2 linked regions of the Stratiformator vulcanicus genome follow. The protein of the gene in region 1 interacts with the protein of each later gene in a pairwise test. Links are inferred from orthologs where the notes say so. Each region holds a gene or a part of one and is shown in the gene's direction. Other genes may lie near its edges.

Evidence for each region.
Region 2: the proteins of dnaA (region 1) and Pan189_RS18575 interact in binary tests that used the Escherichia coli proteins (3 or more experiments, as listed by UniProt). The link is inferred for Stratiformator vulcanicus from one-to-one orthologs.

The regions. Positions count from the first base shown.
Region 1 is NZ_CP036268.1:4,063,914-4,067,166, forward strand. The notes cover bases 91-3,023. They hold dnaA (chromosomal replication initiator protein DnaA), read left to right. Parts: upstream 91-763; coding sequence 764-2,284; downstream 2,285-3,023. Other genes in these bases: Pan189_RS16175 (GNAT family N-acetyltransferase), read left to right, coding at 91-428; Pan189_RS16185 (tetratricopeptide repeat protein), read right to left, coding at 2,339-3,023. Outside these bases: more of Pan189_RS16175, read left to right, coding at 1-90; more of Pan189_RS16185, read right to left, coding at 3,024-3,253. UniProt on the Escherichia coli protein: Plays an essential in the initiation and regulation of chromosomal replication. Binds in an ATP-dependent fashion to the origin of replication (oriC) to initiate formation of the DNA replication initiation complex once per cell cycle.
Region 2 is NZ_CP036268.1:4,656,412-4,659,473, forward strand. The notes cover bases 250-2,991. They hold Pan189_RS18575 (HU family DNA-binding protein), read left to right. Parts: upstream 250-1,329; coding sequence 1,330-1,653; downstream 1,654-2,991. Other genes in these bases: rsmD (16S rRNA (guanine(966)-N(2))-methyltransferase RsmD), read right to left, coding at 250-351; Pan189_RS18570 (FHA domain-containing protein), read right to left, coding at 351-905; csrA (carbon storage regulator CsrA), read left to right, coding at 1,872-2,063; Pan189_RS18590 (hypothetical protein), read left to right, coding at 2,303-2,581; Pan189_RS18595 (UbiA family prenyltransferase), read right to left, coding at 2,705-2,991. In the rest of the region: more of rsmD, read right to left, coding at 1-249; more of Pan189_RS18595, read right to left, coding at 2,992-3,062.

The DNA.
Region 1 (3,253 bases):
CGCTCGCGGAACTGCTGGAGCGAACCTATATCGACAGTCTCGACTGCCCGTTAATCGCCGGGCTCAGGAGCGGTCGACAGGCGATCTCAGCAATGCGTGAAACGGGCATCGTGCGAGAGGATCGCTGGTTCGTTTATCTGTGGGATGATGCCCCGGTCGGGACGTTGCTGGCGAACGATACGGCTGATGGTTGTCGCGAGATCGTGTATCTCGGAGTCGATCCCAATGCCCGTCGCCGCGGTCTCGGACATCAGATGCTCAGTGACGCGGTTGCGACGGCATCCGCGGACGGCTGCCTCAAAATCGGGACCCAGTGCGACGACTCAAACTACTCTGCAATTAGGCTTTATGGCAACCACGGCTTTTCAAGTACCGCGACGCACCATGTCTTCTTCAAGCTCAAAGCGCGCCGCAAATCTGCGGCATAGGGCATCTCTCCCACAATTTCTTCACAGAAATCTTATCAACGGTAAATAAGCGCGGACGCCGGAAAAGTTGCCCTAGCAAGAACATCGGGCGAGCGTGGCGGGAAGTCCGAACGAGCGTTGCGGAAACTGTCGCGAGAGTGTTTGACAGTCGCACCTGCCGGGGTAGGATCGTCCCCCAGCTGAGTGAGAACGGAGTCCGCCGAAGACCGAGGTGGTGCCAAGGAATTTCGGTCTGCGGACGGCTCTCTAAAATTCATAACGTTGTCCCCATGACGTCTTGATTCCCGACTTCGGTCAGGAGGACCAAGCCGCTTCGGCAGGTTGGAATTCGGGCGGTGGGGCTGCGCGCGTTTAACGGGGGTGGTTGCAAGATGCAGCCTGAGAGGTCGCGGGGTTCCGCGTCGGAAGAGAATCCGACAGTCGAGATTGAGAACACAGTCCGAGCCGCATTAGACGGCACGACTTATCGGAACTGGTTCGGCGACAAAGTGCGATTTGAACTCGAGGACGATCTCCTGATCGTTCGCGTGGGCAGTCCGTTTCTCGTTTCTTGGATGCAACGACATTTCTCGGGCGTCCTGCGTGACGCGTTGCGAGAATCGATCGGGCGCCCCGGACAGTTACGATTCAGCGTCGACGGCACACTGCGAACGGCGACGTCCCAATCGGAATCGAGTGGGGAATCGTCAGGGGCGCAGAGTCATTCTGATCGCTCTAACGGTGCCGATTTTTCGCCCGTTGATAGTCCGGCGGTCGCCGTGGCAGGAAAGATCGGACGTCGCCCGTCACCGCCGGCAAGTGACCGCAGTCGTCCGCCCCGCCGCTTCTCGGACTTCTCAGAATTCGTCGTCGGCGAATGCAACGAAGTCGCTCATCGAGCGGCCTCGCAATTGTCGGCCGACCCGTCCGGTGCGGCCTCGCCGCTCTTTATTCACGGCGGCGTGGGCGTCGGTAAGACCCATTTGCTCGAAGCGGTCTATCGCAAGGTCCGTGGCACCGCGAACAGCCTTCGGGTTGTTTACATGACCGCGGAAACGTTCGGCAATTATTTCGGCGCATCACTAAAGAAAGGGACGACGCCGGCGTTTCGGCAACGGGTTCGGACGGCCGACGTGCTGATCCTCGATGACGTCGACTTCTTCGAAGGGAAACGTGTTTTTCAGGAAGAGTTACTGCATACGTTGCAGAGTTTCGAGCAGCGTGGGATGACCGTCGTGCTGGCCGCCGATCGACATCCTCGATTGTTCACGAAGGTGAGCGACGAACTCGTCTCGCGTTTTCTGGCCGGGACGGTCGTCCGCGTGCAAAATCCCGACGTTGAAACGCGGCGGCAGATTATTGAGCGCCGCGGACTCGTCGGAGGGAAGCCGCTGCCGGTGACCGTTCGCGATTACATCGCCAACCGGTTCCGAAATAATGTTCGCGAAGTCGAAGGGGCCATGAACGTCCTGGAGACCTACGCCTCCATGACGACGCAGCCGATCTCTCTGCATTCGGCCAGACGAATTCTGACGGAACTCGAACGGGATTGCCTGCGGGTCGTGCAGGTCACCGATGTCGAACGGGCCGTCTGCGATGTGTTCAACGTTGGTACGGAAGAATTGCGGTCGAATCGCCGAACCCGGTCCATCAGTCGGCCGCGAATGCTGGCGATGTATCTGGCACGCAAACATACCGAGGCGGCCTACGCGGAAATCGGCCAGCACTTCGGCGGCCGCAATCACAGCACCGTTATCTCCGCCGAGAAAAAGGTCGGCGATTGGCTGACCGACGGAACCTCAATTCGAATGTCCGAAGGAAACCTCTCCTTCGCGGAAGTCATCGAATCGATTGAAGCCCGACTGCAGGCGTCCTGATCACTCGAAGGCACGCCACAGTTTGTCGCCGCAATGGTTTAATGCTGTGAGGGCTTAGTAGGAATAGCGTTTGGGACGTTCGGCCGGCGTCGTCCCCCGTTCGGCCGAATCCCCGGTGCGAAACAGCTCCGGTGGAGGCGAATTGTAGACCGGCGCCGCCGAACCGATGTAGTCATGCCCGGGCACCATTTGCGGCGGGCGACTGTAGACGCCGAATTGCGGTGAGTACGCCCCGTTACCCGACGGCATCTGGCGGTGGGCGTGCATTTGGTCGAGCATCGAATCTCGAGCGGCGACAGGTGCGCGATTGGTGGCATTGATCTTTTCACCGGGCCGGACCGGATAAGCCTGGCCACTTTCCGGCTGATAAGCGGCCGGTACGGCATAGCCCGCCCCTCCCACGTGAGAGCCGTAGCCCGGTTCCGATTGCATCGCATATCCCGGCTGCGGCGTCGGCTCGTCATCGATCATCGGGAACATCGTCGGGCCGGCTTCCATGCCAATGAGAGCGGCCGCATGACTCGCATAGTCGAAGCTCTGATCTCGCGGAGTAGCCATCGCCGTCCGCTGCGGAGTTGAGGCTCTACCACGATCGGTAACCGGCACGCTGTGACCGGCCTGCGCGAACCGCGACGGACTTGCCGGCTGCGGATGATTTCTGCTTCGATCGGCGTGCGGCGAGGAGCGGTCATGCTCCCTTCGAGCCTGCGGATAGTGCCGGGGTTCTTCGTGGTCGGCCCGAGAAATCGAATTCGACGGGCGATGGACGGAAGCGGACGATTCCCGGTTTTGCGGAATGTCGTTGATCGGAGGGTTCCACAACGGCAACGCATCGTGCGGGTCGACTTCGGTCCTTCGGATCGGCAGCGGGGCCGTGTCACTTGCGGCGGTCATATCACGCGTTCGTTGATATCGCGCGGGATGAACATCTCCGGGGAGCGGTGCGGTGGTTGATTCGTGCTGCGACTG
Region 2 (3,062 bases), 590 kb from region 1 along the record:
ATCATACGGCAAATACGACTCTTTCCCCTTCGGCCGATAAGAGCAGCGCATCGCGTCGGCCCGCCAAGCGAACGCCGCGTCCTCGATTCCTAGCTTCGCGATATTGGATTGAAGCAGTTCGAACGCAGCGCGATCCTTCTCAATAAAGACCGACGAGACCGCGCCGCGGCTGAGCGCCTCAAGCCCGAGCGTGCCGGTGCCCGAGAAAACGTCGAGGACACGGGCACCGTCGAAGTGGCCCAGCAGCTTGGCAAACAATCGCTCTTTGGCACGATCCGTGATCGGCCGAGTGCCTGAGCCCGATACCGCCGCGAGCGTGCGGCGTTTGAAGCGCCCCGCAATGATCCGCATTAGTTTCGGGCCTGCTCACGACGATAAGACTGAATGATCTCCGACGCCTTCGCGACGAACGGATCGTCACTCACTTCAACGGGCCCCCCTTCGGCGGGAACAGGATCAGCCCCCGATTGCGCCGCATTCGCCGCGGCGTCCTCCCTCAATTGGGCCGCCTGAGGACCGCTGACGATCGTCGTGTCGCCGATGGAGGACGCATTCGACAGTGACTCCAAGTCATCGGTTGCCAAGGCCGTCCGTGGTTCGGCCTCTTTGGCCGGCGTCCGTTCGGGCATTTGGAAAACCAAAGGGCCGACCTGTAGCAGGTCACCCGGATTCAACGGCGTATTCTCCGCGACCTTCTCGTCATTGATGCGAGTGCCGTTGCCGCTGTCGAGATCGCTCACTGAAATTTCGTCGTTGCGACAGACCAGTTTGCAGTGCTTCCGGCTCAGATCGGGAGACGGAAACCGAATCTGGCATTCTTCGCCCCGACCGATAAACACTTCGCCGTCCGGCAGTGTGAGTTTCTTGCCTTGGTGCTTACCGAATCGAATCACAAGCGCGGCCATCAGACTCTCCGGTCGATATCGACGGTTGAAATGGCAAGTCGCACCGACAGGGCATCGTGCCGTCAATGCATTCCTTGAAGTGACTTATCAGCCGGGAACAGAACTTCCCTTTGAAATCGCTGCGCAAGCGACCGGTTGATCCTTTCACCCGAATGGGTCAATCAACCGGCGAAGACGTCGCAGAATTGATCGGCTTCATCTTGGTGGCTTGGCGGTTCGGCGTCCACCGTCGAGGAATCCCGAAGCGGATCGCGCGACCTCCCCACGCGGGTCGGGAACGGCGCGACCGGCCTTTGACCACAAAAAACGCTGGAAATTCGGCGTTGCGTTCGTTGACAAAGTTTCGGGTGGAGCTTTAACTACCACCTTCCCGGCCGGATAACGACGTCCGGCACGGTCGTGCAGCCTGATTAAGGAGCTTCAGATGGCCAAGAAGACCGTCGCCAAAAAGCCGATGTCAAAGACGGAGATTTACACCACGCTTGCCGAGCGCACCGGATTCTCGAAAAAGGATATCGGCACGGTCTTCGACGAGTTGACACAACTCATTGAGGAAAACCTGAGCAAAAAAGGCCCCCGCGTGTTCAACATGCCGGGGATGATGAAAATCTACGTCCATCACAAAAAGGCCACCAAGGCCCGCATGGGACGAAACCCGCAGACCGGCGAGGAAGTCAAGATTTCCGCCAAGCCTGCGACCGACGTCATCAAAGTGCGACCCCTCAAGGGTCTCAAAGAGATGCTCTAACGGAGATTCGGGAGTCGACGACTCCGCAAAATCCGATAGCGTTTCGCGTGCGGCAAAGCGAATTGTGCTTGCCGCGGCTGTCTTTACGCAGCCGCGGCGAGATATTTTCGCATTTCCGCCACTTGACGGCCCATCATTCGCAGTTAGACTCACGGGTGTGTGGGGAGTACGTACCGACTTCCCAAAGGGTTTCGCGGGATCACGGGAGCAGTGATCCGATGTTGGTGCTGTCTCGAAAAAAAAATGAGTCTGTCGTCGTCGACGACCGGATCGTGATTACGATCGTGGAAATCCGCGGCGATAAGGTGCGACTCGGAATCGAGGCGCCGCGCGAGGTCCCCGTCCATCGAAAAGAGATTTTCGATGCGATCCAGGCCGAACGAAATGCCGAAGAACGTTCCGCCTCGTGAGATAATCGGTCAAGTTTCGATCTGTCGAAAGCCGATTCTCGCTGAGTGCTTCGCTTGACGCCGCGGCGAGTTTCTCTAATCTACGCCGTACTGACGGCCCCATCGTCTAGTCAGGTCCAGGACATCGGATTTTCAGTCCGAGAACAGGGGTTCGAATCCCCTTGGGGTCACTTTCAATTTCCCGCGCGGCCTTGTGAGCCCCGCGGGTTTTTTCTTGCCCCGTCGTTCGGAGCCAAAGAATGTCTGCGATGGTTGCTGCCGATTCGTGGCGGTCATTGTTTGAAAGCTGGCCCGAAAGCATCCCGCGTCAGGGATTGTGCGTGACGGCGTTCGGCGAGCAAATCCCGTTCGTCGATTTTCTCGTCTCAGGTGGCATCGTTTTGCTGCAACGAGACAAACCTGACACGCAGGGCGCCCGGAAAGTCATTGTCTCCTACGAAGCAGTTCAAGCCATCAAGATGGCCGACCCCGGCGAGTTGGCTCGCTATCAGGTCATGGGCTTTCAGCCGCCGATGTGACTGAGGGATGACTCAGCGGCAAATGGGGTGATCCGCTTACTTCGTGCGCGGCTTGTGCCTCCCCCAAAAAACCCGAGCGGCACTTCGGCTACGTTGTGCGCTGCTTGTAGTGCTGCAATCGTCTTACGTGACGGCCATTCGGCGGGCCAGGGCAACGGTCGGAACGATCAGCGCCGCGGTGATCCCGGCAGCGACGACATTCCCAGAAGCGGCGTAGACGGCTGCGGCATCGAGTACGATCACCGTGAGCAGCAATACGCGTACGGCCGTCTGAACATGGCGCGGGGTCGGTTCCTTCACCGCGCGACCGATCCGCATATTCAGCGAAAACGCCAGTGCGGCGTAGCAGATCAGGGCCCGAACCGGACCGACGTCGGGAAACCACTCGGCTGAGAACGCTCCGCCGAGTGCCGCGGCGAATAGCAGGATCGCCCCGTTAATGATGATCGCCGCCCCGATCAATTCGATCCGTCCACTCTGT